Regions from separate parts of the Stenotrophomonas sp. STEN008 genome, predicted to be linked through region 2. Evidence: riboswitches for the same ligand, from Rfam matches in the RefSeq annotation. Region 2 holds a riboswitch; the other holds the start of a gene.
The links. A riboswitch is a leader RNA that binds a small molecule or an ion and turns the genes downstream of it on or off. The one in region 2 is predicted to bind thiamine pyrophosphate.
Positions count from the first base shown of each region.

Region 1: another riboswitch for thiamine pyrophosphate. It lies ahead of thiC (phosphomethylpyrimidine synthase ThiC); the one in region 2 lies ahead of ACVOME_RS05805 (TonB-dependent receptor).

Region 1 covers NZ_JBRRET010000006.1:154,251-159,531, reverse strand. The annotation lists gene ACVOME_RS05325 (BCCT family transporter) at 1-1,492, opposite strand, end outside; TPP riboswitch at 1,738-1,838, shown strand; gene thiC (phosphomethylpyrimidine synthase ThiC) at 1,921-3,765, shown strand; gene ACVOME_RS05315 (ion channel) at 3,863-4,534, shown strand; gene ACVOME_RS05310 (winged helix-turn-helix domain-containing protein) at 4,795-5,281, shown strand, end outside.
Region 2 covers NZ_JBRRET010000007.1:96,385-101,665, reverse strand. The annotation lists gene ACVOME_RS05825 (ATP-binding protein) at 1-760, opposite strand, end outside; gene ACVOME_RS05820 (response regulator) at 836-1,474, shown strand; gene ACVOME_RS05815 (glycine zipper 2TM domain-containing protein) at 1,663-2,046, shown strand; gene ACVOME_RS05810 (phosphotransferase enzyme family protein) at 2,170-3,294, shown strand; TPP riboswitch at 3,338-3,432, shown strand; gene ACVOME_RS05805 (TonB-dependent receptor) at 3,503-5,281, shown strand, end outside.

The sequences.
Region 1 (5,281 bases), on a different contig from region 2:
GCCGCTGGCGCTGTGCCTGCCGCCGCTCCCGCGTGTACTCCTGGTCCAGTACCCGGTACAGCGAGACCATCACCAGCACCATCAGCAGCGCGAATGGCAGTGCCGAGATCGTGATCATGCCCTGCAGCGCGTCGAGGCCGCCGGCCAGCAGCAACGCACCTGCGATCAGTGCGATGCCCACACCCCAGGCCAGCTTGCGCTTGGCGGGCGGGTCGCCTGCCTCGTCGGTGGACATGCTGGCCAGCACCAGCACCGCCGAGTCAGCCGAGGTCACGAAGAAGATCATCAGCAGAACCAGCGCGATGCACGACAGCAGCAATGGCAGCGGCATGCTGTCGAACAGGGTGAACAGTACGGTCTCATAGCCATTGCCCAGCGCCTGTACCAGGTCTGCATGGCCGAAGATCTGCGACCAGATCGCGGTGCCACCGAACACCGAGAACCAGAAGAAGCCCAGCAGCGTCGGCGCCAGTACCACGCCCACCACGAACTCGCGCACGCTGCGGCCACGCGAGATGCGCGCGATGAACGAACCCACGAACGGTGCCCAGGAAATCCACCAGGCCCAGTAGAAGATCGTCCAGTCGGCGACCCACGTACTGGAGGAGAACGGTGACATGCGCAGGCTCATCGTCACCAGCTGGTTCAGGTAGGAACCCAGCGTCGTGGTGAAGGTATTGAAGATCGCGCCGGTCGGCCCGAGCACCAGGACCAGTGCCAGCAGCAGGGCGGCCAGCGCCAGGTTGAAGTTCGACAGCCATTTCACGCCGCGCTCCACGCCGCTGAGGGTGGAGGCCATGTACAGCACGAAGGCGACGGCGATGATGGTCAGCTGCAGCGGCACACCGGCATGCACGCCGAACACGCGCTGCATGCCGGCTGCGATCTGGATGGTGCCGAAGCCCAACGTGGTGGCCACACCGATTGCCGTGGCCACCACCGCGGCAATGTTGACAATCCGTCCGATCCAGCCCCGATGATGATGACCGATGATCGGCTGCAGCATGTCGCTGACCAGCCCGCGGCCGTTGCGGTTGAACTGGAACCACGCCATTGCCAGACCGATCAGCGCGTAGATCGCCCACGGATGCAGGCCCCAGTGGAAGAACGCATAGCGCATCGCTGCACGTGCGGCGTCCATGCTTTCCGGTGCCAGTCCTTCCGGCGGCTTGCTGAAGTGGGAGATCGGCTCGGCCACCCCCCAGAACACCAGGCCGATGCCCATGCCGGCGGCGAACAGCATCGACATCCAGCTGGCCCGCGAGAATTCGGGTTCGGCGTCTTCGCCACCGATGCGCAGGTTGCCGAAGCGGCCGAACGCCAGGTACATCAGGAACACCAGCGCCAGGAACACCACCAGCAGGTACAGCCAGCCGATGCCGCGGATGAGTTCGCCGAGGATGCTCTGCACCACGGCGTTGAAGGGACCGGGCGCTACGCCGGCAAGCAGCACCAGCAACAGGACCAGTGCGATGGAAACACGAAACACCATGAAGGAGCTTCTCCGATCAAAGGGATTGAGGGAGCGAGCAAATGCTTGCAGCGAGGGGCCGGCGGCACTCGAGCGCTAGCCGGGCAGGGGCCGCGATGGCGGCGATGCGTCATCGGTCGCAGCGACACGATGCGCGTGCACGTTACTGAACGCGACGTCATGGTTGCGTTAATTCATCAATGGCGCGTGACGCGCAGCCGCCCCGTGGGCTCGCCCTGTTGCAGGACTTCTTATGGTCTAATGCCGGCAAGAAGCGGGGGTACCGCGGCCATCGGCCACGGTTGAGACAGTCCCTTGGAACCTGATCCGGCTCATACCGGCGTAGGGAAGCTTTGCAATGCAACCGAACCCGGACGCGGCCCAAGGGCCGTCCGCGTGCGGGGGCAGTGCGCCGCCGCTTCGTCCCTGACCCTCCTGGACGATGCCCGATGAACGCACAGCTCTCCGCCCTGCAGCAACAGGCCCAGCAACTCTCCGAATCCGTGACCCGGCCGATTCCCGGCTCGCGCAAGATCCATGTCACCGGCTCGCGCCCGGACCTGCGCGTGCCGATGCGCGAGATCACACTGAGCCGCACGCCGACCCTGTTCGGCGGCGAAGAGAACGCGCCGGTCACGGTGTATGACACCTCCGGCCCCTACACCGATCCTGACGTGCGCATCGACCTGTCCGCGGGCTTGCCGGCCCTGCGCCGTGCCTGGGTCGAAGCGCGGGGTGACACCGAACAGCTTGATGGCCTGAGCTCTTCCTTCGGCCGCGATCGCGAGCACGACCCGAAGCTCGATGCGGTGCGCTTCCCGGCCCGCAGCCTGCCGCGCCGCGCCCGTGCGGGTGGCAATGTCACCCAGATGCACTATGCGCGCCGCGGCATCATCACGCCGGAGATGGAATTCGTCGCCATCCGCGAGAACCAGCGGCTGGACGCGATCCGCGATGCAGGCCTGCTGCAGCAGCATCCGGGCGAAGCCTTCGGCGCATTCATCCAGAAGATCATCACCCCGGAGTTCGTCCGCGACGAAATCGCCCGTGGCCGGGCGGTGCTGCCCAACAACATCAACCATCCGGAAAGCGAGCCGATGATCATCGGCCGCAACTTCCTGACCAAGATCAACGCCAACATCGGCAACAGCGCGGTGTCATCCGGCATTGCCGAGGAAGTGGAGAAGCTGGTGTGGGCGATCCGCTGGGGGGGCGATACGGTGATGGACCTGTCCACCGGCAAGCACATCCACGAGACCCGCGAGTGGATCATCCGCAACTCGCCGGTGGCGATCGGCACGGTGCCGATCTATCAGGCCCTGGAGAAGGTCGATGGCCGTGCCGAGGCACTGACCTGGGAGATCTTCCGCGACACGTTGATCGAACAGGCCGAACAGGGCGTGGACTACTTCACCATCCATGCCGGCGTGCTGCTGCGCTACGTGCCGCTGACCGCCAAGCGGGTGACCGGCATCGTCAGTCGCGGCGGCTCGATCATGGCCAAGTGGTGCCTGGCCCATCACAAGGAGAATTTCCTCTACACGCACTTCGAGGACATCTGCGAAATCATGAAGGCCTACGACGTGACCTTCTCGCTGGGCGATGGGCTGCGCCCGGGCTGCATCGCAGACGCCAACGACGCGGCGCAGTTCGGCGAGCTGGAAACGCTGGGCGAGCTGACGAAGATCGCATGGAAGCATGACGTGCAGACGATGATCGAAGGTCCCGGGCACGTGCCGATGCAGCTGATCAAGGAAAACATGGACAAGCAGCTGCGCGAATGTGGTGAGGCTCCGTTCTATACGCTGGGGCCGCTGACCACGGACATCGCGCCCGGCTATGACCACATCACCAGTGCCATCGGCGCAGCGATGATCGGTTGGTTCGGTACCGCGATGCTCTGCTACGTGACGCCGAAGGAACACCTTGGCCTTCCCAACCGCCAGGATGTGCGCGACGGCATCATGGCCTATCGCATCGCCGCACATGCGGCCGACCTGGCCAAGGGGCATCCGGGCGCGCAGGTCCGCGACAACGCATTGAGCAAGGCGCGCTTCGAGTTCCGTTGGGAAGACCAGTTCCACCTCGGGCTGGACCCGGAGAAGGCAAAGGAATTCCATGACGAGACGCTGCCCAAGGACGCGCACAAGCTGGCGCACTTCTGCTCGATGTGCGGGCCGCACTTCTGCTCGATGAAGATCACCCAGGACGTGCGCGAGTACGCCGAGGCCGGAATGAAGGAGAAGTCCGAGCAGTTCCGCGCTGCGGGCGCGGAGGTCTACCAGCAGGGCTGATCGGACTGGCGTCGCCGGGCGTGCCCCGGCGGCGCTGCATCGCGCGCCTCACGCGCATCCCGTTATCCTCCGCCCATCTTTCCGGGGAAGGGACGCCATGCCTGTTGCCGTGACCACCCGCTGGCTGGCCATCGCCCGCCGCCATCCGTCCGCGTGGCTGCTGGGCGCGCAGCTGCTGGCGGTGATGCTGTATCCCGCGCTGGACGACACGGCCGCCGGCCGCGCCGCATTGGGCATGTTTGGAATGGCGGTGCTGGGCCTGGCGTTGTGGGTGGTCCAGCGCAGCCCGTTGGGTACATGGCTGGCACTGCTGCTGGCGATTCCGGCGGTGGTGTTCTCCATCGCCGGCGCGCTGCTGGACCGCGCCGCGCTGGTGACCACCGCGCAGCTGCTGGAGAGCCTGCTCTACTTCTATACGGCCGGCGCCCTGATCGCCTACATGCTGCAGGACCACAAAGTCACCCGCGACGAACTGTTCGCGGCCGGCGCCACCTTCACCTTGCTCGCGTGGGCATTCGCCTTCGCATTTGGGGTGTGCCAACAGTGGTATCCGGGCAGCTTCCAGGGCAGCAGCGAGGGACCTCAGCGAAGCTGGATGGAGCTGCTTTATCTGAGCTTCAGCTTGCTGTCCGGGGTCGGCCTGAGCGATGTCGTGCCGCTGCATCCGCAGGCACGCGCACTGGTCATGCTGGAGCAGTTCTCAGGCGTGATGTACGTGGCTTTGGTGGTTTCGCGGCTGGTCGGATTGACCATGCTGCGGCGCTTCTGAAAATGAATGGCAGATAAAAATTTCGCGCCCGAAAGGGCGCGAATGATGGTGCGAAGTTATGTGAATGCGTCGGCGAGAGAGAGCCTGATGTCGACCACGCGATAGGCGAGGTAACCGGCATAGGCTAGTATTCGCGCGCTCCATTGTTTTTGCGGTATGCGCCGATGCTTTGTGCGGAGTCTGGCTTTTCGCTGTTCCCCGTTGGGGACGGTATCGAAGGCGAACACTGCCCGGAAACTGTCTCTACTGTTTAGCAAAAAATGAACCGCAGCGAAATCCAGCCCACCGAATCTGATCGGATCCGGATTGGCGAATGTGTCGTCACTTTGTCCTCGCGAGAGGTCGAAGTTGCCGGCGCGCGTCGCCCGCGCCGGCTGACGCCGAAGGCGCTGGGCGTGCTGCGTGTGCTGCTGCGGCAACCCGGGCGCGTGGTCACCCGCGAAGAACTGTTCGCCGAGGTGTGGCCCGATACGCTGCCCACCAACGATGTGCTGACGCAGGCGGTCACCCAGCTGCGCAAAGCCTTCGCCAACGACGATGACAACGGCCAGGCGTATATCGAGACGATCGCCAAGACCGGCTACCGCCTGCGCGTGCCGGTGCAGGCCATGCCCGAGCCCGAAGCGGAACTGGCGGTCGAGGCCGAAGGCGCGGCTGGCGATTCCAACGCGGTCGTGGAAGTGCACACGCCAGCCCCGGAGGACATGCGACGCCGTCGCTGGCGCTACCTGCGACGTCGATTGTTGC
Region 2 (5,281 bases):
GCGCCTGGCTGGTGGCAGCCAGCGCAAGATCCAGTGCCTCGGCCAGCGGTTGCTTGCTGTTGGGGACGCCGAAGTGCGCCCGCTCCGGCGGCAGATCGCTGGGCCGCAGCAGCACCACTCCCTTCAGCTGATGGGCCGCGATCAGCTCGGTGGCGACATAGGCATTACCGATATAGACGTCGGCCTTGTCGTCTCTGACCATCTGCAACGCCGCCAAAGTGCCATTTGCGACAAGTTGTCGAGCGCGTGGAAATCGTGCACGCACCTGCGGTGCGGTCAGGAAATCCTGCTCGATCACGACGCGCAGTCCGTCAAGATCCGGCATCTCCGAAGCACGCAGGTCTCCAGGTCGTCCGACCACCGCCAGCGGCGCTTCGACATAGGCCGAGGTGTAGACCATGCAACGGGTTCGGTCGGCACTCAGGCCGATGTTCATGACCACATCGATCTCGCCCCGGCATGCCGCGTCCAGCACGGATGTCCAGTCCGGATAGCGGCGTGCCTCGACTTTCACGCCCAAACGACGAGCCAAAAGCGACAAGTAGTCCGGTCCCAGGCCGACCTGCTGGCCTTCGTGGATCGACTCGAAAGGGGGCCAACCGCTGTCATACTGCCCGACGACGATGCGAGGGTGCGCGGTCAGGTATTCGCGTTGCAGGGGACTCAACGGCAATGGGCCGGGCGCGAGTTGCGCCCAAGCGACGGCAGGACCCAACATGGCCAGCAGCAGGACCCGCCCGCGAACAGCCCAGCTACGCATCGGCGTTGATCTCCTAGAATCCTGCCAGGAGCCGCGATGGTCGCGGTCCGGCGTGCCCGGTGGTCATACTAGAGCATGAGCTTGCGCATCATCATCGCAGACGACCACCCCGTGGTCCGTATCGGAACCCGCGCCGTCATCGAGTCCAGCGGCGTTGGCCAGGTCGTCGGTGAAGCCGACAGCGCCCAGGCGCTGATGGCGCTGCTGACCAGCCAGCCATGCGACCTGCTGGTCACCGACTATTCGATGCCCGGCAGTCCCCAGGCCGATGGCTTCGCCATGATCGGCATGATCCGGCGCCGCCATCCCGACCTCAAGGTGCTGATGCTCAGCGTTTCCAGCAACCTGGCGATCCTGCGCATGGTGCTCGACAGCGGCGTGCTCGGCCTGGTCGACAAGAGTTCGTCGATGGACGAGCTGCCGCAGGCGATCCAGGCGGTGAACCGCGGCCAGCTCTATATCAGCCGCAGCCTGCGCGAGCGGGTCGAGGCCGCCGGCAGCTGGCGCATGCGCGAGGGCGACGGCAAACCGCTGTCGCCGCGCGAACTGGAAGTGCTGCGGTTGCTCGGCACCGGCATGACGGTGAAGGAGATCTCGGTGCAGCTGCACAAGAGCGTCAGCACCATCAGCCGGCAGAAGGGCGATGCGATGCTGAAGCTGGGCCTGAAAGGCGATGCGGAGCTGTTCGACTATCTGCGTGACGGCAAAATCTGAATCCTGTCCATCCGGCCATTGAACTTTCAGGCAGGCTTCATGCCGTCTGACGCTAGATGAATACGCACGCCGCCCAGTGGCCCACGCAATGTTCCGGCAATCTCCGGGCGCCAGCGTGGTCACTACGGCAGCCAGGGCGCCCGCGCCCTCCCTGCCCACCGTGGCATGCCCCTACAGGAGAACCGAACATGCTCAGTACTTCCGCTCTCAGCTTCCGTGGCGTGGCGATGGCCCTGGCCCTGCTGGCCGGTGTCGCCGTGGTCAGCGACGCCAGCGCCATGTCGAGGAAGGACAAGCGCACCGTCGTCGGTGCGGTGGTGGGCGGCGTCGCCGGCCACCTGATCTCCAATGGCGATCCGGCCGCCACCGTCGGCGGTGCCGTGGCCGGCGGCGCGATCGGCAACCTGACCACCCCGGACCGCCACGACCGTCGTTATGACCGCCGCTACGACCGCGGCTACCAGCGCGGCTACGACCGAGGCTATGGCTATCGGGACCGCGGTCATGACCGCCGCTGGCGCGACAGCGACCGCCGCTACTACCACGACCGCGGTCGCCACCGCGGCTGGTAACCCTCGCCGGCACTGCCCGGCATCACCGGCAACGGGCGGGTCGATGACCCGCCCGTTTGCGTCCGGACCGTCCATGGCGTTGAATGCGCAGCCCTGGATGACTCCTTTGCCCCCGGCCCCCGCATGACCTCCACCGCCCACCGCGTGCAGGGCCTCAACAACGATGAGGTCGCTGCCGACTGGCCCGCGATCGATGCAGCCGAGGTTGCCTGGCTGACCCGCCGTTATCCGGTGCTGGACGCGGACAGCGCCCTGCGTTGGCACAGCCCCCGGCCGTTGTCGGCCGCCGCGCTGGCCGAGGGTACCCGCGGTCGGGTGTTCATCAAGCGCCACCACCGCAGCGTGCGCAGTGCCGCCTGCCTGCAGGAGGAACACCGCTTCATCGCCCATCTGGACGCTGCCGGCGTGCCGGTGGTGAAGGTTCTGCCCACCGCCGGAGGCGACAGCGCCATCGAGCATGGGCCGTGGACCTATGAACTGCATTCACCGGGGGTGGGTGACGATCTGTACCGCGACGCCGCCTCCTGGACGCTGCTGACGGACACCGCACGGGCGCGTTCTGCCGGACGCATGCTGGCCCAGCTGCATCAGGCCGCCGCCAGCTACCACGCCCCGCAGCGCAGCACGCATGTCCTGGTGGCACGCGACGAGCTGATCCGCGCCGCCGACCCCATCGGCGCGCTGGAAGCGGGTCTTCCCGACCGCCCGGGACTGGCGCGCTACCTGGCACGCATTCCGTGGCAGGCGCAGCTGCGCCGCGACGTCCTGCCCTGGCATGCCGGCCTGGCCGAGCGCCTGTCCGCGGAGCCGCCGCTGTGGGCGCACAACGACTGGCATGTGTCCAACCTGCTGTGGCGCGGCGACGACGTCAGCACCGTGCTGGATTTCGGCCTCACCTCACCCACCAGCGCGCTGTTCGACCTGGCCACCGCGATCGAGCGCAATGCGGTGGCCTGGCTGGAGCTGGAGCGGGGCCATGAGGCGGTGCGCATCGACATCGCGCTGGCGCTGCTCGACGGCTACCGCGAAGTGCTGCCGTTGTCGGCCACCCGCCTGCACCTGCTGGCGGACCTGCTGCCGATGGTCCACTTCGACTTCGCACTGTCCGAAGTGGAGTACTTCGAAGGCATCACCGGCTCGACGGCGAACGCCGATGTCGCCTGGTATCCCTTCATGCTGGGCCATGCCGCGTGGTTCGCCAGCGCACCCGGCCAGGCCCTGCTGCAGGCGCTGCATGCCGCCGCCTGAAGGGCATCGGCTCGCAAATCCCTGCCATCTGTAGTGAAATAGCGGCCTGAAGCGGGGGTGCCTGGATCTGCAGGCTGAGAGAGTCCCTTGGAACCTGATCCGGTTTGCACCGGCGTAGGGAGCTTTGAGCCGCAGCCACACCCCCGTTCCGGGCCGGTGCACCTGCGCGCCGTCGCTTCGTCTCCCCTGTTGTCCGAAGACGAATCGAATGAACCGCTGCCTGCGTCCCACCCTGCTCGCTCTCGCCCTCTGTGCCGCGCTGCCGCTGCATGCCAGCGAGGCTGGAGCCTCCCCCGACGTGACAGCCGACAGCGGCGAACGTTCGCCCACCGAGCTGGCAGCGGTCCGCGTGCAGGCCGGCAGGCCGGCGGCCGACAGCGCGCGGGTCAGTGCATTCGGCGCCGGCTCCTGGAAGGACACCCCGGCCTCGGTGAACGTGCTCGAACGCGACTACCTCGACCGTCGACAGGTGCGCTCGTTGTCCGAACTGGCCAGCAATGACGCCTCGCTCGGTGATGCCTACGCGCCGGTGGGCTACTACCAGAACGTCGCCATCCGCGGCTTCGCGCTCGATGCCGCCACCGGCTACCGCTTCAACGGCCTGGCCATCGCCGGCGAGCAGCGGTTGGCGCTGGAGAACGTGCAGGCGGTGGAGATCCTGAAGGGTGAGGCCGGCCTCGCCGCGGGGGTGATGGCACCCGGCGGCATCATCAACTACATCGGCAAGCGCCCGGCGGAAGTGCGCACGGCTACCCTTGGCACCGATTCGGAAGGCTCGCGCTATGCCGCCGTCGATGTCGGCCACTGGATCACGCCGCGTTTCGGCATCCGCCTCAATGCCGCCTGGGAGGGCAGCGAGTCCTACGTCGAGCACGCCGACGGCCGCCGCAACTTCTATTCGCTTGCAGCGGACTGGCTGATCGGCGAGCGCGGCAAGCTGGAAGTGGACGCCAACTACCAGACCAGTTCGCAGCGCTCGGTGTCCGGTTACCAGCTGCTGGGCGCACGGGAGCTGCCTCGTGGCGTCGACCGCGAGCACCTGCTGGGCTATCAGCCGTGGCAGCGCCCGGTGGAGATCGCCAGCACCAACATCACCGCCGTACACACCTACGACTTCAACGAGCGCTGGCAGTCGCGGCTGTCGGTGGGCCACAGCCGCTCGGTGATCGACGACAATGTCGCCTTCGCCTATGGCTGCTACTACGCCGACGCATGCGCTGACGGCAGCGTGCCCGGCAACTACTTCGCCCCCAACGGCGACTACGACATCTACGACTACCGCAGTCCGGACGATACGCGCCGCAACCAGCAGGCGCGCGCCGAGCTGCGTGGCCGCTTCGACACCGGCAGCGTCGGCCACCAGCTGACGGTCGGCGCCGACACGTTCCGCCGCACGGTGGACAGGCGACCGAGCGTCAACGAGTACGTAGGCAGCAGCAACATCCACGACACGCAGGTGCCGGTGTACGAGCCCTCGCCGCTGATGCCCGGCCCGTCCGCACGGCGTCTGGACAGCCGCCAGACCGCCGTGTTCGCGCTGGACCGCATGCAGTTCGGCGATGACTGGCAGTGGCTGGCTGGTGGCCGCTTCGTCCGCCTGGACGAGCGCGCCTACGACAAGCGCGGCACGCCGCAGCGGCACAGCCGGCTGTCGCGCTTCCTGCCGCAGACCGCGCTGGTATGGAAGGCCACCGACCAGCTCAATGCGTACGCCAGTTATGTGCGCGGCATTGCGCTGGGCCAGGAGGCACCGTTCTGGACCTCCAACGCCGATGCCTTCCTGCCGGCGGTGCAGTCACGGCAGCTGGAAGCCGGCGTCAAGTACGTGCCAGCTGCCTCGCTCACCCTGGGCGCCGCGCTGTTCCGCATCTCGCAGCCCTACCAGTACGCCATGCCGGATGACAGCGATGCCGGTTACACCTTCGTCGAGCGCGGCACGCAGACCCATACCGGCCTGGAGCTGACCGCCAACGGCCAGCTGACCGAT